2 regions of the Pseudocolwellia antarctica genome follow, and region 2 is predicted to be linked to the other one. Evidence: predicted binding sites of a transcription regulator. Region 2 holds the regulator's gene; the other holds the start of a gene.
The links. Region 2 encodes FliA, which starts transcription of late flagellar genes. Its sites were predicted from a motif close to CTAAAGNTNNNNNNNNNNNNGCCGATA; they were not measured.
Positions count from the first base shown of each region.

Region 1 (12,545 bases), 1.6 Mb from region 2:
CCCAAGGGTATGGCTGTTCGCCATTTAAAGTGGTACGCGAGCTGGGTTTAGAACGTCGTGAGACAGTTCGGTCCCTATCTGCCGTGGGCGTTTGAGAATTGAAGAGGGCTGCTCCTAGTACGAGAGGACCGGAGTGGACGAACCGCTGGTGTTCGGGTTGTTATGCCAATAGCATTGCCCGGTAGCTACGTTCGGAACTGATAACCGCTGAAAGCATCTAAGCGGGAAACAGGCTTTGAGATGAGTTCTCACTGGAGCTTTAAGCTCCCTAAAGGGTCGTTGGAGACTACAACGTTGATAGGTCAGGTGTGTAAGGACTGCGAGGTCTTGAGCTAACTGATACTAATTGCCCGTGAGGCTTAACCATACAACACCTAAATAGTTTTGGCTATGAAGTGAATTGTATGAAGTTTGACAAAATTACCGAGAGGTAGGTGTAGGAATACACCATCGCGTATATAAAATGTGCGAATAAGAGATTAAAATGTATTTATATTGAACATTGTATAGGACGTCCATCGCTCCTTGCCATCCATGGCATTGCGATATTAGTACATCCTGTACGTCAGCTTTCTAAGATTTTAAATCTTGTTAATTATTTACGTAGGTAAATAACATAATGACAAAGCAGCAATAGAGCGAGAAGTGGAGTTGAGTTTACTCAATGAGCATCGCAGAGATTGCAGCAATGAAGTCAGTATGGCATTTAACAAGTACAATTTTTGTCTAGCGACAATAGCGACATGGCCCCACCTGATCCCATTCCGAACTCAGAAGTGAAACGTGTTAGCGCCGATGGTAGTGTGGGAGTTCCCATGTGAGAGTAGGACATTGCTAGGCTTCTAACTCAAAAAAAAGGCTATCCTAACGGATAGCCTTTTTTGTGGGTAAAATAAAATGGACCTAATGACTTGGTTGGTCATAAGTGATTATTGTTCTTCATGTATAAATAAGCATATTCGTGTGCGTTAACAGGTCGCCGCTCTTGCACATCTCGACAACTGCTCCTGCGTTATTCTCATCCTTTATATCCATGTAAATCCTGTGCTCACGGCATTAGTGCATCTCGGTAATTACTCCTGCATTAGCCTAACTAGCTACATCCATGTAGGGACTACACGTCATTGCTAGGCTTCTAATTCAAAGAAAAGGCTATCCTAACGGATAGCCTTTTTTGTGGGTAAAATAAAGTGGAGCTAATGAATGAGTTGGTTAAAATGTATTGCTGTTATTTTCTCTAATGCGAACGTACGTTTAATTCTACGGACCTAATCACTTCATTATTATGAAACAAGCACTGTGCTTACGCCTTCAGTTCATTCTATTAATGATTATTTAGGGTTTTGATTCATAAAATTGAATTGAAGGCTCTGTAGGTTTATTAGGCCTGATTAATAATAGTTATTTGTTCTGTCTGATATCTGACAATTAAAATAGTAGTGCTTTAGATATGCTGGGAAATGGTGCTTATAGGGTTATCTATTACTTGTATCTTTACTGCTAATAAAAATGGCTAACGCTTTACTCTTTTTTACATAACTCTCGTATCTTTTTATTAAATAATTGGGAAGCTTGTTTGATACTTCTTCATTAAACCCATTACTTATATATAAAGCTTCCAGGTCTCTCTCAGCAAAACAAATAATATGGTTATGCTCACTCATTACTTTTTTAATCAGTAAGTTGGCATAACCTTCATTCCTATAACTTGGTGCTATCAATAATCCATGTAATAAAGCGTAGTGATTGTTTTCAGATTGATAAGAGGTAATTACAGCACCTATTATTTTCTCTTCTATCGCTAGTATGTAAGTGTGATCGTAACCTATAAAGCTAGCTGGATAATTATTGATTTTGTAGAAGCGCTGGATATCTTTTTTCTGAGCTTTACTTAGTCGTTGTATTGTTAGTTTTGGATCAGACATGAAGTGCTATTTCGTTAATGAGTTAAATATATTCTACAGACAAAATTAATAATAGAAATGGGTTAATTATTTTCATTACCTGCCGATACAGGTATTAAGAATATTTAGAGAGTATATTAATTGCTTGTAGATGATATAAAAAATGACATCTTAATAAATGAATTACAGTTAGGTGAAAAACTTAACGAATGTATTCATCATAAAGAGCGATCTCAATTCTCTTTGCTTTTAGCTATGCTAACAGATGATGTACAAGCACATTCTCAATTTTCATTACCAAGAACAGAAGAATTATCTTCAAGTTCCAACGAAGAGAACTTAAGAAAGTTATTTAAATTGCCTCCAGAACAAGCTTTATCATTAGATGGAGTTGAGAACATCGAAGCGTTTAATCAAGCAGATCTTATTCAAGGCAATACGTTATCAAGTCTTTATTTAACTAACGCACTCAAACCTATTCCTTTAGCTTTCAGAAACGATATCAAATTTATCTCTAAAGATGTTCTTAATAATACGAGTTTGTATTGTCAGAAAAAATATGAGGACGAGATTACAGGTCAGAAAAAAGAAATTTCAAGATTAAACTTTAAAGCAGAAGAGTGGTTAAATACTGTAAACGAAAGTATGAAAAGCCACGTTGAGCTTACTGCATAGTATTCAAACATTTACTTGTACTTTATTGGGGTTCAATAGCTAATTGATTTAGACGTTTATGAGGTACTTAATCGATAGCTATTTAGGTGATTTTATTAGGTAATTGTTAGGTTTTTAGCTCGCTTTTAGACATTTTTTTGATGGATTAGAGTTTAATAAATCAAGTTTTAGAATGATATTAACTAACAGAAATACACGTTACCTGTTATGCACGCAAAAGCTACTTACCACAACACTTTTTATATTTTTTCCCGCTAGAGCAAAGACATACATCATTTCTTTTAGGGGAGTTGAGTTCATCAAAGCTAAGGTCACTTCCATCTACATACTTCCAAGTTTTATCTTCTTTAATAAATGATGATTTTTCTCTCATTTTATAAAAGCTGCCATTGTTTTTATAAATAGCCTCAAAGGTAACTGTTGGTTCTGAGGTGACTTTATACTCACTGGCATCGATCACATCTAAATTTACCCATTGAGTTTCTTTAGCCCAAGTATCTATTTCTTGTAATGATTGCTTTTTCTGGGACGCTTTTGAGTAGGTATTAAATATATACTCACTATTTTGCAATGCATATGCACTGTATCTAGAACGCATTAATTTCTCAGGAGATTTTGCTTCTATGTTATTCAAAATAATTGTTTCGCAACATTTATTGTATTCAATATTCGTTCCGCAAGGACAAAGCATATTTTAATTCGATAATATATTTAACGGGAAATTAATCGATATTTTAGCCGTTAAACTATCTAATTAAAATCTGTGTTTATCTTTAATGCATTAAATTTTTATTATTCAAAATAATACACTGAGTATTACCTTCTTTTGCTGACGAATATAACTGTGATAATTCAACATCTGTGAATGATGCATTGTTGATAATAACAGCTGAACAGTTTCCTTTTCTTAATGCAGTTTCTATATTTTCTAATCTTACATTCACTTTATTTGAGTTAACTCTTAAAATTTTAGAGAAAGACTTTTTAGAAATATTCTCCATGCTTTCTAAAGAGCTATTTTCAGGGTTTATCATTAATATCCATTTATTATCTACATGGTGTTTTTGATAAATTGTTGAGTACTGTTTTGTTAACGAATTGACATCATTTATATCTTTAATGCTTAACCATTGCTTTGAATCATTAACTGCTTCTAACTTAGTTAGATTTAACTTTCTGATATTATTGTTGTTTAGTGCAAACATTTTTAAAAACCTCGATATACTGTGTTTATATACAGTATATCGATACGGGTTATAGATCAAGCACTATTTTCATTTCTTTTTATGGGGAGTTTCTTAGTGAAGATGTTTATTAATTACTCACATTGATAGGTAAGGGCTGTAGCTCAATTACGCTTTATAAAGGTATATATCGTTGTTGGAGTATTGTTAAGGTGTTCTCTAATAATAAGGATTACTCTTTGTGTGAGTTAAGTAGTCATTAGAATCTTCATACCTTTTTTAATTTAAAGTTCGAAAGATAATACTAGGGTTTTATTCCTGGACTCTATCTAATGACTTGAGCTTAAAAAGTGCTTTACTCAGTAGTTTAGTGAGTTAGTTTTAATGACTAAAATTAAAAGACTTGAGCTTAATAGGTTAGCGTAAACCCTATAAATTAACTTATCAGAACGTTTTATTATCTCGTTTTAAGGGGGGATTATTGGACTCTTTTTGATAGTTTGTTAATGGATTATAGTGAGTTTAATAAACGATTAGGTATCAATTATTCATTCAATGTTTATCTCATCTCTGAGGGGAGGATATAGAGTCATATCAGGTTGTGAATATTTAAAGCTTCAGAATATTATATGTGGAAAGTAACTCTGACTAGAACCACTGAATTACATTTAGATTAGCCACCTAATTACATTTAACTGTGCCAATAATATTTCGACATCGTTAGAACTCTCATTTTTGAATATATTGAACACTCCTAATGCACACTTTTGCCACATTGCTGATCTTAGCACTAACGGGCTAGAATTGAATTCGGATTAGTTTTTGTATCGCTAACGCCCGCAACACCAAATACTTTGGCGCGAAGCGTAAAATTGTTCCGAGAGCTTGCCTTTGTTAATTGCAGACACCGAGCTATCAAAGCTCTCTAGTCTTAATACGTTTGTCAAAATGCATTAATCCAAGAGGATAATGCATCAACATCGTGTTCTATCTGCTGAAGATCTGGACATGGGGCAGGAAATTCATCTGATTGAGAATGCTCAAACACTGAGTATCGAGTCATCAAATCATCAATAAGATCACAATCGCTTTGCTCTATCTTAGTTAACTTTGACAGTCGGCCCTTCGTTTGAATATCTCGACGAAACCTGACAAGAACTTCATTCAACAGTATGCTTTCTATGCATTTCTCCACTAAAATTCTAAACTCGCTACAGGTTTGCCATGCCTCTCTCTCAAAAGTATCTGCATCACCATTATCAACATGCTTTCTTAGCTGGGGAAGGAATTCGTTTTTTATTCGTGCTACAGCTTTCACTGGTTTCGAATCTCGAATGCTTAATTTAGCTGTAATTCCTGTGTCTTTCCCGAGCTTTCGTAACGTTTCCACAGTTACAGAAACCGGGGCTGGAAGACCATTTTCACGAGCTTGGTCTTTTAATCTCCTGGTCACTGACTCAACCTGAGACAAAAGTGATAGCCTATGTGTAAAAATAATAACCTGACGTTCCATCGCTAAAGCAACAAGTCGAGATACAACTTTTTCTTCAAAGTCTTGGTCAAGAGATGATATCGGATCATCAAATATGAATGGAGATTTTTGGCCAGATCCTGTGATATCAGCTAGGAAAGCCGCTAGAGCTACAACTCTGACTTCTCCTTCGCTCAAAATTATCTCAGCTGGGACAGCTGATTTACTACCTTGTAGTGTCAGTCCAAATGTTATCTTCCCCTTTCCTTGTGGTTTACTCTCTGGCTTAACAGGGAGCCTAAAGCCCCCTAGCACTCTTAGCTCTTTGGCAAAGCGTTCTTGATAGCCCGCATCAAGTTCAACTTTTGCTAATTCATTGCTTTTTGTTGTCAGGGCATTTGTGCTTGTAAGTCTAATTGCAGCATCGAAAGTAGAAATATAGTTGAGTCTTTTTCTCTCCTCTAGAATCGCGGCTTTATTTTGATTTAGCCACTGTATGGATTGCAGCGCTTTAAGTCTTGTTTCTAGCTTCAGCCGTTGCCCATCCTGTTGTAGTTCTTTTAGGGTCTTTTCCTCTATATCAATATGTTGACATGCTTTATCAAGAGGGATCAAATCAAATATAGGGACTGCCGCAAGACTATCAGCAGTATCAACAGCTTTTCGCCGTAGCGTTAGTGCTGTCATATATTTCCTAGCTAGTTCCTCTGATATTTTCAATTGATTCATTTGTATCAACCAATCATGCTCCAATGGTAGGCTAAGCATTCTCTTCGTTAGCTCATCTCTCAGTTTCTCGGCTGCTTTGGCATCTGCTTCAAGCCCTCCTTGAACATATACCTGAAAGTGATCCATGCGCTCTTTTCCATCAACTGTGAATTCTTGCTGACATAAAACACAGCGAGATCCATCTTCAGTAGATGGGAAATTGACATTTGGATATGCGTGCTTTTCTGAAAATTCCTTTGCATGCTTCCATAGTACCATCCATGTGCTTTGTCCTACCCCATCAAGGGCAGCGTTAGAAAAGACCTTTTTAGCCTCTTCATTCGCAATATATCGCTTCTTGTTTGCATCGGATCTCGCAGTAATTACAGCTTGAATTGCTTCATCAGCTAAAGCGGATTTTAGGCTATCGATCCCATCTTTTATCCTTTTGAAAACAAGTCTATCTTGCGCAATAACTTTAAGACGGCCTTCTACGTCTTTTTGAGCTAAAGCTGCTTCTGTTGCAATGCGCTCATCGTCAAGTTCTTTAGAGAACTCACATTTTTGATCAATAACTTCTAGCTTGGTGGTGGCCTTAATTGTATTTAGCCATTGGATTGGCACAGCATGGATTAACATAGGTGGGGTACTAGGAAGCTTCGACGCGAGCGTCTTTTTTTCTTGCTTTAGAAATGTTGATACACGATCACATATTGCAATTAGAGATGAATTGAAGCGCATACGACTTGGCTCGTATGTAGCTTCGTTTTTACCCATCTACATCTGTGCAGTCTTTGTATCGAAAACATGAACATGACGCAGATGTGCTAAAGCCCCGCCACTAAGAGTCCAAGTAACTGGCTGTGTTTTTCCACTTATCGATAACTCTATATCGGCAGAAGCGGGCGGTGATTCATTAGAGAATACGTTGCCTAGCAGTTCATCCTTAGCCCTTGAACCACATACCTGTTTTAGAATGCGAGAGAAGCTTGTTTTCCCTGATCCATTTGCACCATATATAACTGCAAGGTTTGTATTGCCAAATGAAATAGATGCATCTGCTTTGATTGCGTTAACACCTGAGACGCCAGAAATTTTATTTATACGTAGTTCTGGGCGCTGGGCTGCCTGCGCTAAAGCACCAGGTACTATTTTAGAGAAACCCTCCTTTGCCCCCGACGCTTCTTTAAAGCAAAGTCTTGCAAGCTCCGTTATTTCAGCGTCATTAGGCATTCTTTTTGAGTCAATAAGTAATCTCGCTGCGGATTGTAGCCACTTAGGGCGCTCATTAATCCAAGTTTCGAAGCCGTCGTGCTCTTGTGAATGATGGTCTTCTTGTATGTTATTCATCTTCTAAATCCCTGTGCGATAAATATTGACATGAGGGGCAAGATTAATTTGCCTAACAGTGTATTACCCGAGATGCCACATGTAACACAAACGACATTTACCAGTAAAACAAAAAATAATTATTATTAACCAACAACATACCTTAATTAGATTCACGGTTAAAGGTCTTTTCTAATGTTGAAAGTGAGCTAGTTTTTGACCCCATTAAGCACTCAAGGCTTAAGCAGGGTTCAGTTTGTCAATTCTTTAGAAAATATATGGCAAAATTTTTAACTCTAATGTCTTCAATGCGCACAAAGTGATCATATTTATCAGTGGCAAACCTAATGTTATTTAGTGGTCACTGTAAATGTGATTAGGTGGCAGAGTTGAATGATAATGACAGGCACTTATAATGCAATTGGGTGACACAACTGATGGTTATATATGAACAGATCATGTCTTAAAAGTGATGCATGAAAGGAGGATGTGAATAGGTTAGCTTTGTATGGACTTGCATTAGGCTTCATGAAGCTGAAGATATGATCTAAACATACAGGATGTTTATCTATTTCGAATAGTTAGAAAAATCAAAAATCAAAAATCAAAAATCAAAAATTAATCAAATGTTCTAATTTTGTAGGTATTAGGCATTAAATAGAGTGAGTATTAATACAATAGCAGTTTAAGTATTCCTTACCACTCACTCACAGTCAATTAGCTCTTTACTTACTTACTCGACTGAGTTCATTTATTCTGTCTTTGGTGGTTAGAATGTAACACTCTTTATAAACAGGAGCTGAATCATTCGATGGTAATTCAGCAAGGAATTGCCATTTACAATTACTATCTCTATAGGTGATAAAGTTCCTTTGGGCACGTTTGAACATGTTAAAAGCTGACTGTCTGCCTGTTGTTTCCGCAACATCTTCCAGTATGAATAATTGATTGTTTTCCCACGTTTCTAATTCACGATCTATTTTGATTTTTACTAAATCTAAACATTGAGAGTATGCCTTTTTCTCTAACTCTTGCTCATCACATTGGCTGATAATAGAAGATGGAGCTTTAGCAGTAACATGAAAAGAAGAGAATAAAATAGATAGGGTGGTAACAAGTAATAATTTTTTCATAAGGTTTTATTCTCTCTATTCAGCGCTAAGTATCAATAACTATGCAGGAAGGACTTTTTTATAAGGTTTAACAATTACTTTTTTATAAACGCCTGCATCTATGTAAGGGTCAACATCAGCCCAAGCTTGTGCTTCGCTTAAGTTATTAAATTCAGCTATAACGAGTGAACCTGTAAATCCTGCATCGCCAGGGTTTTCACTATCGATAGCAGGGCATGGGCCAGCCACTAATAAACGACCTTCATCTTGTAATGCTCTAAGGCGGTCTAAATGCTTTTCACGAACGCTCATGCGCAAAGATAAACTGTTTTCTACATCTTCACTATAGATTAAATAATACATTTTCACTCTCTATTTGAATTAGTTTTAAATTACTTTTCTTCGGTTTCTTCTTTTGGTAAATATTTATAGAGTGCAAATATTGATACCACTGAAAAAGCTATCATCAAGCCCGTTAAACCAAATACTTTAAAGTTAACCCACACTTCTTGTTCGAAGTTAAAGGCTACATATAGATTTAAGGCGCCACAGAATGCAAAAAATGCTGCCCAGCTTAAATTTAAGTTAGTCCAAATGTTTTCGGGTAATTCTAGTGATTCACTCAAGAATTGCTTAATAATATTCTTTTTGAAAACATATTGGCTAACAATAAGTGCTATAGCAAATACACCATTAATAACCGTTACTTTCCATTTCAAAAAAGTATCGTCGTGCATAAATATGGTTAAGCCACCAAATACGCTGATTAATCCAAAGAATATCCATGTTTTTGTAGGTACTTTTTTACCACGTACAATATAGAATAATATTTGAAGTGCTGACATAGCGATTAACGCACCCGTTGCCCAATATATGTCTGAAAATTTCCAGACAATATAAAATACAACAAGTGGGAGGAATTCTAAAAAAGATTGCATATAAAGCCATTCAAAAATAAATAATATCCAATTCTAACGAATACCCATTAATACTCCAACGTTAATCTGTCGTTCTTTATAAATAAATGTAATCAATTACGTATAAAAAATATTAAAGGCAAGGTAGATAGCCCTATAACGTAAATAACCTGAAAACTAGATAAGCAATTATGCCTCGTATTGTTATTTAACCGTCTACCTGCGTTACCTGCATGGATCCAGGTACTTAGTTTTTATCGGGAATGAAAAACTATGGTTCTCTTACTCATAGCAGCCATTAGTGGATAAAATCGCCTTATTATACGGACTAAACCCCAACATTAAGGGAAAAGTGAGTGTTATTTTCTTAGTGGGGTTTCATTGTCTAGCCTTCTAAGTTTTATGGATTACAAAATTCATTATCCAGACTTCAGGTTAAATATGATGTGTAACCCTTAAAGTAATTGTACTGACTTTAACTTTGCTTCTTGGTACAAGTCTGGCGCAGTTTTAGCAAAATGTTGTACTCGGTCAATCGCCTGTGGAAGTTCTAAATTTGCCGCATTGATTAACCAAGCTAAGCCAGTACATGGGTCTTCAATAGTTCCTTCGCCTAAGAAGAATGATCTACCCATAGCTCCCATAGATTTAACATGCCCAAGTTTTGCTGCTTGTTCAAAAAGTATAAATGCTTGATCACTTTCGCCTGCAGTTCGCTTTAGGATAGCTTGATCGAATAATTCATTAGGGTTGGATTCTATAGGTGTATTGTCGGTATTTGATTCGTGAGTTGTAGCTTCAAATTCCGTTTTTGTATTTTCACCTTTTAGGTCTGAAGTATTTGAGTTCGCATGATCAATATTATTATCAAAGGTTTCGTCAACTGGATCGAGAAAGTCATGTTCTGAGAAAATATCTTTAATATTATTAGATTGTTTATTCGGTAGCATACAGCTTATTACTGCATCGTAGCGAGTATTAAGGTGATTAATCGTTTGCTGTTGTTTATCTATTTGTTGGCGATAGTAATTCACATCGTTGTGGAGTTGTTCAATGTGTTTATTGTGTTGAGCAGATTGCTTTTCATTAATCTCTTTTAAATGTTCAATTTGTGCATGGTGAGAAGTATCAATACGCTCTTGTTGCTTAGAATTATAAGACTCGAATTTGGTTAACGTATTTTGAATAGATTGATCATAGCTTTCTTTCATTCGCTCAAACCATCTGAATATCTGACTTGGTACCTTGCGTGCTTCTTCCGACATGTTTTAATCCCTTTATTACTCACCTTAATAATCATAGTAGAAGAAATTAAATTTTGTAGTTTTACGACTTTAAATTAACGCTTTTATTGTTGATCTCTATTGCTTATCAAAATCGTAATACGCTTTATGCTTACCGTAACAACATCACATAAGCCTTTCTCATCTAAATAGCTAAAACATGCTCTTGAATAAATCCATTGTGCCTAACATCTCCTCGTTATGTTTTGTCTGTTTTTTCTACTCGTCATTCTTTTTGTTAAAAAATAGTTAAATTATTAATAAGTAATAATTTTTTTATTAAAAACTTGCAGTCTTAACAATTTGTCCTAAATTTTAGTTAGTGCATTTAATTAAGATCCGATGCGTGTTGTGTATGTGTTCGATGTTATTTATGGGTTATGAGCAAAAACCTAAGACTTTTCAAGATGATTAGTTTTTATAACAAACTGATAACACAGTAGTTGTTCTCATAACACAGTCACCCAGTGAACAAACCCTAAGTTTAATTGAAGAGATATTATGTTTACGTTTCCAGAACAGTTAACTATCGCTCAAATCGAAGTGTGTAAAGCCTCTTTACTTACGTATATCGATGACAATGTAACAGTTACGCTAAATTCAGATGAAATTCAGAAAATAGATACTTTAGGAATTCAGCTTCTACTTGCCGCTATCACTTATATTGCAGCACAAAACAAAGAAGTCATTTGGCAGTGTAACTCTCTACTAATTAAAAATAGTGTTAAGCAATTAGGGCTTAACGAAGCACTCTTAAATCAATATATAAATGTATAGCATTTGTTGTTTTTGTATTCATAGATAAGGAAGAAAGTATGACCAAAATATTGGTAGTTGATGACTCTAACTCAATTCGAGATATGGTGTGTTTTACATTAAAAAGTGCAGGTTACGACACGGTAGAAGCTAATGACGGACAACAAGGTTTGAATAAAGCCAAAATGGGATCGTTTGATTTAGTGATATCTGATGTAAACATGCCAATCATGGACGGTATAACGCTATGTGCAGAGTTACGTAAATTACCAAGTTTCAAATTCACACCTATTCTTATGTTAACCACAGAAAGTTCGGGTGATATGAAACAAAGAGGTAAAGCGGCTGGCGCTACAGGTTGGTTAGTTAAACCTTTTAATCCTGAAAAATTGATAGCAACCATTAAACGTGTTGTTTAGGTAACTTAGCATGAGCATAAATCTGTCCCAGTTTATCCCAAGCTTTTTAGAAGAAAGCTTTGAAGGTCTTGAGTTAATGGAGTCAAGTTTGCTCAATTTAGAGCAAGGCGATACTGAAACCATTAATTCGATTTTCAGAGCCGCACATTCCATTAAAGGTGGGGCAGGTACATTTGGCTTTGAAGACGTAACAACCTTTACTCATTTAGTAGAAACATTACTTGATGAGATGCGAGATGGCAGAAGAGAGATTGTTCAAAGTGATATAGAAATATTACTTGAGTCAGTTGACTGTATCCGACTGCTTGTTATGTCTATTAAAGAAGAAACCACTTGTGAAGACGTAAAAATAACAGAAGTTTCTGCGTTATTAGAAGCAACACTGGCAGCGAGTATCATTCCTTCTATTGAGCAAACATTAGAGGTTGAAGATCAAACTGACAACACAGCAAGTACAAACTCAGCTGAAACTAAATGGCTGATTGAGTTTATTCCTGAACATCATTTAGTAAAAATCGGTAACGATCCGCAATTCTTATTTAATGCTTTGGAAGATCTAGGCACTATAAGTGTTGAAGCTGATTCAACTGAATTACCTGCTTTAAATGATATGGATGCTGAAGAATTATACTTAAGTTGGAATATTACATTAACAGCTGATATCGACATTGAAGAAATCAAAGAGATTTTTGAATGGGTAGAAGACGAATGTCAGCTTACTATTACTAAAAAAGAAGTCCCACCATCTGAAATAAATAATGCAGTTGCTAACGCTCAATCTGGTAAA
Region 1 covers NZ_CP187926.1:1,796,916-1,809,460, reverse strand. The annotation lists rRNA gene ACPUVN_RS07925 (23S ribosomal RNA) at 1-367, shown strand, start outside; rRNA gene rrf (5S ribosomal RNA) at 726-840, shown strand; gene ACPUVN_RS07915 (GNAT family N-acetyltransferase) at 1,476-1,925, opposite strand; gene ACPUVN_RS07910 (VC2046/SO_2500 family protein) at 2,046-2,579, shown strand; gene ACPUVN_RS07905 (YchJ family protein) at 2,800-3,270, opposite strand; gene ACPUVN_RS07900 (hypothetical protein) at 3,353-3,784, opposite strand; gene ACPUVN_RS07895 (AAA family ATPase) at 4,707-6,719, opposite strand; gene ACPUVN_RS07890 (AAA family ATPase) at 6,720-7,292, opposite strand; gene ACPUVN_RS07885 (lysozyme inhibitor LprI family protein) at 7,997-8,404, opposite strand; gene ACPUVN_RS07880 (YciI family protein) at 8,444-8,746, opposite strand; gene ACPUVN_RS07875 (septation protein A) at 8,776-9,321, opposite strand; gene ACPUVN_RS07870 (hypothetical protein) at 9,756-10,565, opposite strand; gene ACPUVN_RS07865 (STAS domain-containing protein) at 11,085-11,360, shown strand; gene ACPUVN_RS07860 (response regulator) at 11,399-11,758, shown strand; gene ACPUVN_RS07855 (chemotaxis protein CheA) at 11,769-12,545, shown strand, end outside.
Region 1: the regulator FliA is predicted to act here: its motif matches at 1,987-2,013, upstream of ACPUVN_RS07910 (VC2046/SO_2500 family protein).

Region 2 (12,545 bases):
GAGGAACAACCTGAAATGAATAGCGTACAGAGCATAACTAAAATTAATGAGGATGTTTTTAATAAACTAACCATAAGACGTTCACTGTTCCAGAAATTAAAGGTTTTATAACACTTTATAAAGCGATATTTATATATCGCGGGATTTTAGCACAACAGGTATTTAAAAATAATAAATAATTTTGATATGAAATTGTTAAATAATGTAAAAGTGAGCAATAAAACAATTACAACGTACTTTGTTTTTGATGAATTGATATCAACATTTCGGCTTCTGCTCTCGGTATATCGCACTCTCTAACAAGTTCTTCCGCATCGGCACCTAGCTCAACCATCTTAAATGCTCGGCTATACAATTTGTCTTCAGGTTGTTGTGATTGGGTTTGTTGTAGTTTAGCAATGTCTTCTTGAATATTTTTGATTCTGTGCTCAAGTTGCTTTGTTACTTGATTCAATTCAGTACTTTCAACCACATGTTGGCTGTTTAATTCTTTTAAAGATTTATCTAAGGTAAGAAATAAGGTTTGTAACTGATTAACAAAAAGTTCGCCAGAAGCCATATTGGTTTCTGTTAAGCGAACTTTTTTTGATAATGAACGTACTGAATTAAACAGCACTATGATCACAAGGAATAGTAGTGTTATTACAATTGCGAGGATTAGAAATTCGGGTGAATTAAACATGGTTTATTATTAAGCAATTAAAATTGCTTAACTTCATCCCATTCATCGTCTGAAAGTAACTTATTAAGGTCAACTAAAATAAGTAATTCACCATCTCTATTCGTTACACCCTGAATAAATTTAGCACTTTCGTCGTTACCAACATTAGGAGCTACATCAATTTCTGAGGCTCTTAAATATACAACTTCAGCTGCACTATCCACTAAAATACCGATAACTTGTTTGTCTGATTCAATAATCACAACACGCGTATTATCCGTAACTTCACTTGATTCTAAACCAAAGCGAGATCGCGTATCTATCACGGTAACAACATTGCCACGTAAGTTAATAATACCTAAAACATATAAAGGCGCTCCAGGCACAGGTGCAATTTCACTGTAGCGTAAAACCTCTTGTACTTGCATCACGTTGATGCCGTATTTTTCCGAGTCTAACTTAAATGTAACCCATTGGAGAACTTCATCTTTATCGTTTTTAGCAGATGTTTCATTTGTTAATTCTTTAGACATCTAATATTCCTCAATTCTAAATATTTACTACTTTATAAAAGGTAAAAACAACTTCTATACTTGCTGTACATTAATGCCGTTATTTAATAATTCGATTAAGGCTTCAACATCTAAAAGTGCACACATTCTATCTTTAACTAAACCCGCTAACCACGGACGTTTCGAGGTTGCTTCAATCCATTTTACATCTTCAGGTTGCAAAGTAACCGTGTCTACTAGTGTTTCAGCTTGCAAACCCCAATTGCTATTACTTAACATGATAACAAATTGATAATTTAGAGATTCTTTCAATTCATCATTATATTTCTCTGGCATTACCCAAAGTGCTGTATCGACAACATTAATTTTTTCATCTCGGTGTAACATAACGCCATCAAACCAATCTGGTTTTCCCATTAAAGGCGTAGCTTTGGTAAAGTTATGAATACCACCTAGCTCAACCAAAGGTACTGCAATGGTAAGTCCTGCAACATCAAAAAACATGGCTTGAAAGCTACCTTTACGGTATTCAGCTGTATTACTTTTGGTTACTTTTTCGGTTTTAAGCTTAGTTGCCGATTCTATTTTAGGAACTGTAGGCTCTACTGTTGCTGTTTGTATTGGCGCTTTAGCTTTTAATTGGGTTTCAGTTATAACTTCTGGTAATTTGATATCGGCTGATTTAGTTGAAACTATAGTTTCTGGTTCAACATTCGTATTTTCTTCAGTAACGCTAACCGATTGTAGAAGTTTATTTAGCTTTTCAGTTTCTTCTGCTTTTTGTTCTTCTATTTGTTCGAAAGTCTCTTCAGTTAGAAGCTCTGATAAGTAACTTTTCATCAAGGTTTTGCTAGCAGCAAGCGGTTTATCCATTAACTTATCAACTCGTTTGTTGTGCATTTATTAAAGAATGTAGAAGCTTTTTATAAGCCACTACACCTCTAGAGCTACGTAAAAAATCTGAAGGAAGCTTTTGTGCTTGGCTAGCATTTCTAAAGTTAGTATCTATTGGAATAACACCTGACCAAACATTGCCAAAATATACATCTTGTAGCTTTCGATAAGTAATTAAAGACGCTTTAGTACGCTTGTCAAACATGGTTGGCACTATCGTATATTTAAACGGTTCAGCTTGCTCACCTTGCATTATATCTAAGGTGTTAACCATACGTTCTAAACCTTTCAATGCTAAAAACTCTGTTTGTACGGGTACAATAATTCGATCAGATGCCGCTAATGCGTTAACCATAAGTACACCTAAAACAGGTGGACAATCTATTAATACATAATCGTATTCGTCTGCTAATAGCTTCAGTGCTTTTTTAAGCACTAAGCCCATTCCACCCTTATTACCTAAAGCTCGGTCTAATGTTGCCAAGCCCATAGTCGCAGGAAGAATATCAATATGACTGTATTTAGTTGGGCATAGGCTTTGAAGTATTTGTTCTTTGGTAGAGGTTTCCATAAATAAATTATAGATGCTTAAATCAAGTTCTTCAGATTCAATACCAAAGTAATAGCTTAATGATGCATGAGGATCGGTATCAACAAGCAATACACGAAAACCTTGGTCAGCTAATATGCCTCCAAGGGTTATCGTGGTGGTTGTTTTACCAACACCGCCTTTTTGATTTGCAATCGTCCAAACTACCAATGAAATACCTTATAAACTGTAAAATTAGTTATTGATGTAAAAACACTGCTATTTAATGCTAGCGTATTTTTACGTTTTTTATGATTTAATTTAAGTTCAGTTCTTTTAAAATTGAAGACGCTATGTCATCTAAAGGTAAAGATTGATGTGATAAACCTGCATTAACTACAGATTGCGGCATACCATACACAACACTTGAGTCTTCATCTTGTGCCCAAATAGTTGCCCCTTTATCTTTTAATAAACGACAACCTTCCCTGCCATCAGAGCCCATTCCCGTTAATATAATAGCGAGAACATTATTATTAAAAATCTTAGCGGCTGATCCAAAAGTAATATCAACACTTGGCTTAAATGAAATTCGATCTGTGTTGTCTTCAATAATCTTTAACTTATTATTACTTCCTAAAATCATTTGTTTACCACCAGGCGCTACATAAGCACAACCTGGTTTTATTTCATCACCATTTTCAGCTTCTTTTACTGATATTTCACAAAGATTATTTAATCTATTAGCGAATGCTTTTGTAAATGATGCAGGCATATGTTGCACAATAAGAATGGGTAATGGAAAAGTTTTAGGCAGTTTAGTTAATACTTTTTGTAATGCCACAGGTCCGCCAGTAGAGGTACCTATGGTTAGAATTTTGTAATCTTTATTTGATCTTCTTATGATGGTTCTTTGTGGTTGAAAACTTGGCGTTACTTCTCTTTTGATCAGAGTAGGCTTAACTGGACGTTCACGTTCAATAACCCGACTTCTTAATCGAGGTTTTTTACGCGCTAACGTTATAACTCTTTGACGAAGTAAACTACCTGCATCAGATGCGTCTGATGCTATTTCGGTAAACTTTTTAGGTAAGAAGTCTAATGCTCCAGCATCTAAGGCTTCTAACGTTTTTTGTGCACCAGCATGAGTTAGAGAAGAAAACATAATGATAGATGTTGGCGCATATTTCATTATCTGTTTTACCGCGTCAATGCCATTTAATTGAGGCATTTCTATGTCCATGGTAATAACATCAGGCTTAAGTAATTTAGCTTTTTCTACCGCTTCAATACCATTTACAGCTACATCAATAACATTTAGCTCAGGATCAGCATTTAAAATATCGGTTACACGACGTCTAAAAAAACTTGAATCATCAACTACCAACACCTTATATGGCATTAATTCTCTCTTTATCTTGTACGCAATTTATTATGATTAATGCTAGATTTTTTTGCGTAGTACTTCAGTAAATTAGGAACATCAATAATTAATGCAATGCCACCATCACTTGTAATTGTTGCGCCTGCCATGCCTGGAGTACCATGTAAAAGTCGATCAAGCGGTTTAATAACAACTTCTTCTTGACCTATTAGGTTATCAACAACAAAACCTACTTGTTGAGCGCCTACTTGAACAATAACAACATGCCCTGCATCTTTTGTTTCATTAACTGGGTTTCTGACTAACCATTGATCTAAATAGAATAATGGAATAGCTTTTTCTCTAACAATAATCGTTAATTGCCCATCAACAACGTTAGTTTTTGTTAAGTCTAGATGGAATATTTCATTTACGGCTGCTAATGGTAAAGCAAAAGTTTGTTTGCCAATAATAACCATTAACGTAGGTAAAATAGCTAAAGTAAGTGGTACTTTAATCTCAAGTACTGTACCTATGCCTAATTCAGAATCTATGTTTACGGTACCGTTAAGCTGAGTGATTTTAGTTTTAACAACATCCATCCCTACTCCACGACCCGATACTTCAGAGATTTCTGTTTTAGTTGAAAATCCTGGAGCAAAAATAAGATTAAATGCTTCATTATCTGTCATGCGAGAAGCAGCATCAGCGTCTAATACACCACGTTCTATTGCGATTTCTTTCAGTTTTTCAGCATTCATACCCGCACCATCATCACGAATGGTTAGTAGAATGTGATCACCTTCTTGTGAAGCTGAAAGTATAATTGTACCTTCACGCTCTTTGCCGTTACTTTCACGAGAATCAGGGTCTTCAATACCATGGTCTACCGAGTTTCTTACTAAATGCACTAACGGATCGGCTAACGCTTCAACTAGATTTTTATCTAAATCGGTTTCTTCACCTTCTAGAATCAGCTTTATTTCTTTATTAAGGCTACGTGCTAAATCACGTACAACTCGAGGGAATCGACCAAATACCTTTTTAATAGGTTGCATACGCGTTTTCATAACCGCGCCTTGCAGATCAGTAGTTACTGCATCAAGATTAGAAACTGCTTTGGTAAGATCTTCATCATCTTTAGTAACACCTAAACTTGTTAAACGATTTCGTACAAGTACGAGTTCACCTACCATGTTCATAATTTGATCTAAGCGTTTAGTATCAACTCTTACTGTAGTTTCAGCTTGCGATACAGGAGTTGGAGTTGCTTTCTTTTCTTTTACTGGAGCTGCAGGCTTTGGAACAGCTTTAGCTACAGGTTGCGCAGCTGGCTTAGGAACGGGTGCTGGCTTAGGAATTGGTTTAGGTGCTGCAGCCGCTTTTGGCTCAACTTTAGGAGCAGCTTTAACGATAGAATTTTGAGGCGCTTTACCTTGGCCATGAAGCTCATCTAATAAGCTTTCGAATTCATCGTCATTTATTTCATCTGAGTTACTTGGGCTACTCTGTACTGGCTTAGCAGCTGCAGATTTAGCTTTGCTTGGTGACGAAAAAGAACCTTGTCCATGTAAATCATCTAATAACGATTCAAATTCATCATCTGTAATTTCATTACTGTCGTTTGATTGTACTGATGGTGCTGGAGCACTAACGGGAGCAATAGACTTAACCGCTCCTCCGCCATGTAATTCATCTAATAGTCTTTCAAATTCATCTTCAGTCATTTCTTCTGATGAGTCTGCAGCTAGCTCTTCTTGAACTTGTGCTTGTACAACAACTTCAGGTTGAGCAGGTGCATCTTGAGATTCTGGTACGCTTAAACGTGCTAATTCAGAGAGTAAGTCAGCGTCTGCAGGAATAAGTGCTTCGCCAGCTTGTACCAAAGCAAACATTTCATTAATAGAGTCGGTTGCTTGCAGGATAACGTCCATTAAATCAGACGTGATAGAACGTTGGTTAGTTCTTAGGAGATCGAATATGTTTTCTGCGCCGTGACAAACATCTACAAGTCCGGATAATGCTAAAAATCCAGCACCACCTTTTACCGTATGAAAGCCACGGAATATGGCATTTAATAAATCGGCATCATCAGGATTATTTTCAAGCTCAACTAATTGCTCAGATAAAGCTTCGAGAATTTCACCTGCTTCAATTAAAAAATCTTGTAAGATTTCTTCATCTTGTTCAAACGACATTAAATAACTCCTAGAACCCTAAACTTGATAAAAGATCGTCAACATCATCTTGATCTGAAACAACATCATCACGTTCTTTACTATTAACAATCGGACCTTCAACTAAATTGTCACCTACTGAAGGTTTAGCTTTAGTTTGAGTTGTATTTGAAGTTATATCGAATGCTGTAAGCATTCCAATCAAGCTATCTTCAACTTCTCTTACTAACTCAATAACTTTACGAATAACTTGACCTGTTAAATCTTGAAAGTCTTGTGCCATCAAAACGTCAGTCATTAATGTTCGTACAGTTTCGGTATCATGTTCAGTTGATTTTAATAATTTATCTATGTCTATACAGAGCGCTTTAAATTCAGGCAAAGCTAATTGATTATTCATCAATTTTGACCATAGAGGATTAACAGTTTCAACTTGTTTTTGGAGCGAGTCTACAACAGGAAAAATTGCTTCAACGGCATCCATTGTTTTATTAGCAGCATCTTCAGTACGTTCTATAACGTAATTTAAACGCTCTTTAGCATCAGGTATGTCAGCATTCGCTAGATCACTTAAACGCGGATCTATATGGAAATTATTTAATGAGTCATGCAACTGACGAGTTAACTTGCCTATTTCTGCAAAAAGCTCAATATTTACTGGGCTTTGAATTTCGGCAATAAGCTCATCAGCTTTTTCTTGCTGATCTGATTCTAAATATTCAACTAACAATTTAGCCTGTTCCAGCGTGACGCTGACTGTAGGTAAATTACTCATGAAAAACATCCTCTTTTAGGCTTGAAAAGAAAATTTCAATTATCCTAAACGTTCGAATATTTTATCGAGTTTAGTTTTTAATGTAGCAGCAGTAAAAGGTTTAACAATATACCCATTTACACCCGCTTGAGCAGCCATCACGATTTGTTCTTTTTTCGCTTCTGCTGTTACCATTAATACAGGAATGTGAGATAAAGTGTCGTCTGCACGTATTGCTCTTAATAGATCAATACCTTGCATTCCTGGCATATTCCAGTCAGTTACAACAAAATCAAATTCACTGGACTGAAGCATAGGTAAAGCTGTGCTACCATCATCTGCTTCTTGAATATTAGTAAACCCTATATCTCTCAACAAATTTTTAATTATACGTCTCATCGTTGAAAAATCGTCAACAACAAGAACTTTCATATTTTTATCCAAGGCACCCTCCGGTGAGTACATTAAAAATTTAAATTATTTATATTTAATTTTTTACTATTAGTGTTGCCAAGTTTGCATACGAGATTTTAATCGATGCATCGCTTGGCTATGAATTTGGCTAACTCTTGATTCACTTACATCAAGTACTTGACCAATCTCACGTAAGTTAAGTTCTTCATCATAATACAGGGAAAGCACTAAACTTTCTCGTTCTGGTAATGATGAAATACATTCTGCTAATGACTTTTTAAACACAACTTGTTCAATTTGGTCGTAAGGTTCGTCTACAGCATTATCTTTACTGCGACTGAAAGCATCCTCGCTTACACCTAAGTCATCTATTCCAATAATTTTACCTGAGCTAACATCATTAAGAATTTGATGATATTCATTTAAAGATAGTTCAAGTCTTTCAGCAACTTCTATATCGGTTACATCTCTGCCAAGTTCAGCTTCTAATGTTTTTATTGCTTCACTTATCATGCGACTGTTTTTATGAACAGACCTAGGCGTCCAATCACCACGTCGAATTTCATCTAACATGGCACCGCGAATTCTTATTCCAGCGAAAGTTTCAAAGCTAGCGCCTTTTGAATGGTCAAAATTACCTGAAGCTTCAAGTAAACCAATCATGCCCGATTGAATAAGATCGTCCACAAGCACGCTTGCAGGTAATCGAGCTAATAAATGATAAGCAATACGTTTAACAAGCACCGTATGCTGCTTGATTAACGCAGTTTTATCTATTTGAACACTGTAAGCATCTGCTTTTGACAAATCTATACACTCACTATTATGAACATATTAATGTTCTAATAATTGTTCAATAAAAAATTCTAAATGACCTGAAGGTTGATGTGGTACTGGCCATTTTGTAATTTTATTCGCTAAGTTTTTAAAACCAATTGCTGCTGGAGAATCAGGATATGCCTCAACAATTGCTTTTTGCTTGCGCACAGATTTTCGAATATTTTCATCGAAAGGTACAACGGCAACAAGATCTAAACTTACATCTAAAAATCGGTCACTCACTTTTGATAACTTTTCAAATAATTGCTGCCCTTCTCTTGGGCTTCTTACCATGTTAGCAACAACTTTGAATTTGAATATGCCATGATCTCGACTAAGAAGTTTCATCAAGGCGTAACAATCAGTAATAGATGTTGGTTCATCACAAACAACTAACATGACATCTTGAGAAGCTCGACAAAAGCTTAGTACCATATCGGAAATACCTGCAGCGGTATCAACAATAAGTACATCAAATTCGGTTCGCATATCACTAAAGGCACGAATTAGCCCAGCATGCTCACTAGGTGTTAAATCAACCATAGATTGTGAGCCAGAAGTAGCAGGAATAATTTTAATACCTGCTGGGCCTTCAACAATAATATCGTCTAATTCACACTCACCAGAAAGTACATGTGAGAGATTACGTTTAACGCGAAGTCCTAGCATAACGTCTACATTTGCTAAGCCTAAATCCGCATCTAAAACTAAAACCTTTTTACCTAATTGAGCCAATGCAATGGATGTGTTTAAAGACACGTTAGTTTTACCCACGCCGCCTTTGCCACCAGATACTGCTATTACTTTAATTTGTTGTAATTCATGCATTTTACGTAAACCACTCGCTTGGTCTATCATTTAAATCATCTCGTCACTATTACTTGCACCACGTCGAAAATATTTCGAATTATATGTATTATAGCTCAGTACATTTTAACTAGTGAAATTATAAGCGTTTTTTTTCAATATTGTTCAGTTCAACTAATTTAATTTAACTAATTTAATTTAACTAATTTAATTAATTTAAGCTAGCAAGATTTACCAATCACAATCAATTTATACTGTGGTTGCCTCTTTTTTAGGCATTGGACGCCAAGTACTTGCGTGTTGGTGATTTATTCTACTTGTCATCTTGTCTGCTAATGCAACTAATTTCTCAGCATTTGCAACTTTAATATCTTCTGGAACTCTTTGTCCGTCTGTTAAATAGCCAATAGGTAAACCGTTTTGGATTGACGTTGAAATGATTTCGCCAATACTAATACTTTCATCAAGCTTAGTATAAATACAGCCAGCAAGTGGTATTTTTTTGAAACGTTCTACATTCTCTTGCATCACTCGTTGTTGAGTATTTGCAGACAATACAAGGTAGTTACGAATTCTCACTCGAGCATTAGCAATTAAGTCTGTTAAATGCTGTGCTAAACGCATATCTCTTTGGCCCATACCAGCGGTATCAATTAAGATAAGTTTCTTATGACCAAACTGCTCTAGCAATGAATCTAAGGCTTCAGCATCGTTTGCCAGTTTTACTTGGCAACCGATAATACGACCGTAAGTAGCGAGTTGTTCAAAACCACCAATTCTAAAGCTATCAGTAGAAATTAATACTACTTCATCTGCGCCATGTATTTGAGCGAATCTAGCCGCTAACTTGGCGATAGTTGTGGTTTTTCCTACACCTGTAGGACCGACTAATGAAATAATTCCACCATGGTGAATAATATCGTTATTCGTTGTGTTTAATTGCTGAGTGATGAACTTTTTAGCTTGTTCCCACGCATCCTGTTCATTATGTTGAGGAGGAATAAAACCAGCAATTTGATCAGCCATATGGTCAGTTAATCCAAGCGCTACTAATTTATTTATTAATAAAGCTTTTTGTGGATTTTTTTGCGCCATATCTTGCCACATCAAACCCGATAACTGATGTTCTAATAAATGACGAATGGTGTGCATTTCTTTTTTCATGTTTTCAAATTCAACTGAGCTATTTTCAGCTGATGCATTGATTTGTGCTGCACCGTGATTTGTTGAATGCTTAGTTTCTTGAAATGCGCCATCATCATGTATTGATTGAATTGGAGAGCTAGTTTGTTGTTGCTCTTGCTCTGTATTTCTTTGTTGAGTTGTTTGCTGTAAACGGTCTGTGAAGTTTTTGAATTGTAATTCAATATCACTATTAGCAGAGGTACCTGTATTTATTGTACCGTTATCTACAGCTTGTGAAATTGATGACTCGTTAATAGACTCATTTTTTATTTCACTCTCATTAAAAGATTCAACTTTTGGTTCTTGTTGAACTTTACGGTTAAGCAATGCTGATAAACTATCAGGTGCTGCAGCTTCGTTACTTTCACTCGGCTTAACTTGTTCGGTTTGCGCTTTAGCATGTGAACTTAAGCTAACAACATCATTATTTAAATCTTCAGAAGCATTATTTGTTTGCTCAGGGGTCGCCTCAGTTTTAGTTTGTGAAGGGTAATAGTCGATAGCTGCCATAATTTCGACACCTTCAACAATCTTTTTATTCGACATAATAACGGCATCCGCACCTAACTCTTCTTTAATTTGAGCTAGTGCAGTTTTCATATCTACGGCAACAAAACGTCTGATTTTCACAATGGACCCCTTATTTTCTTTATCGCGACTGGCTAATCTTATGTATTGCCTATCACGCTAATGATCTTTATTTGTTTGTCGTCTGGTATTTCTTGATAAGAAATAACTCTTAAACCTGGAATCGTATATTTAACAAACTTTGATAATACTGTTCGTAAAATACCTGATGTTAGTAAAACAGGTGTATCACCAGCCATTTCTTGCTTTTGCGCACCTTCAATAAGTGAAGTTTGTAAACGCTCTGCTAAGCCTGGTTCAATACCGGCACCATCATCTCCAGCCATCTGCATAGACTGGTGCAACATCTGTTCCAACTCTGGTGACAATGTTATGACAGGTACTTCATTTGCTGATCCAATAAGCTCTTGAATGATGAATTTGCGTAAAGTAATTCGTACTGCAGCCGTTAGTACCTCTGGGTCTTGGCTCTTAGGTCCATACTCACAAAGTGTTTGAACAATACTGCGCATATCTCTTACAGGTACTCCTTCATTCATCAAGTTTTGTAATACTTTAACTAAACAGCCTAAGGTTAATGTGTCAGGAATAAATCCTTCTACTAACTTAGGATATGATTTAGCCAATATATCTAATAAGTTTTGTACTTCTTCATGACCTAACAGTTGAGAAGCGTTATTCGTTAATATTTGGCTTAAATGTGTCGCAAGTACCGTTGCACAATCAACCACGGTGTAACCCAAAGATTGCGCGTGTTCACGTTGAGATTGATTGATCCAAACTGCATCTAGTCCAAAAGCAGGGTCTTTAGTTGACGTACCTTCTAACTTCCCAAAAACTTGTCCTGGGTTTATCGCAAGTTCGTGGTCATGTCTTATCTCCGCTTCGCCTATCGTTACACCCATTAATGATATTTGGTAAGTATTAGGATCTAAGTCTAAGTTGTCTCGTATATGAACGGCTGGTACTAAAAAGCCAAATTCTTGTGATAGCTTTTTACGCACGCCTTTAATCCGATTTAATAATTCGCCGCCCTGTGCTTTATCAACTAACGGGATTAAACGGTAACCAATTTCTAATCCGATAATATCGACATGATTAACATCATCCCAACCTAAGTCTTTTACATCGGCTTTAATTTGTTGGTTTTCAACTTCTACGGCTTTATCTTTTTCAATAAGCTCAGCTGCATTTTTCTTTTTCAATTTTGAACCAAAAAATGCTCCAGCTAAAATAACTACAGCAAACGTTAAAAAAGCGAGATGAGGCATTCCAGGGATAACACCCATGATGAACATAACCCCGCCCGCAATATAAAGAGACTTTTTCTTGGCCTAGCTGAGAGCTAACTTGCTCACCCATATCTTGAGAAGTGTTTTGGCGAGTCACTACAATTGCAGTACCTACTGATAATAATAAACCAGGTATTTGAGCTACCAGGCCATCACCAATAGTTAATAAAGTATAAATTTCAACAGCGCTATCAAATGACAAGTCGTGTTGCACCATTCCAATAACCAACCCACCAATAATATTGATAAGTAGAATAAGAATACCTGCTATCGCATCGCCTTTTACAAACTTACTTGCACCATCCATCGAACCATAAAAATCAGCTTCGCTGGTCACTTCAATACGACGTTCTCTTGCTTGATCCGCCGTAATAAAGCCAGCATTCAAATCGGCATCAATCGCCATTTGTTTACCTGGCATAGCGTCTAAGGTAAATCGCGCGGTTACTTCTGAAATACGTCCCGCACCTTTAGTTATTACCATAAAGTTGATAATAATAAGGATTAAGAAAACCACTAAACCAACAGCATAATTTCCTCCGATAACTAC
Region 2 covers NZ_CP187926.1:154,375-166,919, reverse strand. The annotation lists gene ACPUVN_RS00745 (MlaA family lipoprotein) at 1-74, opposite strand, end outside; gene ACPUVN_RS00740 (DUF2802 domain-containing protein) at 227-616, opposite strand; gene ACPUVN_RS00735 (chemotaxis protein CheW) at 700-1,194, opposite strand; gene ACPUVN_RS00730 (chemotaxis protein CheW) at 1,249-2,046, opposite strand; gene ACPUVN_RS00725 (ParA family protein) at 2,054-2,827, opposite strand; gene ACPUVN_RS00720 (protein-glutamate methylesterase/protein-glutamine glutaminase) at 2,913-3,998, opposite strand; gene ACPUVN_RS00715 (chemotaxis protein CheW) at 4,010-6,157, opposite strand; gene ACPUVN_RS00710 (protein phosphatase CheZ) at 6,168-6,911, opposite strand; gene cheY (chemotaxis response regulator CheY) at 6,951-7,334, opposite strand; gene ACPUVN_RS00700 (RNA polymerase sigma factor FliA) at 7,392-8,111, opposite strand; gene ACPUVN_RS00695 (MinD/ParA family protein) at 8,139-8,981, opposite strand; gene flhF (flagellar biosynthesis protein FlhF) at 9,180-10,745, opposite strand; partial or broken gene flhA (flagellar biosynthesis protein FlhA) at 10,784-12,545, opposite strand, start outside.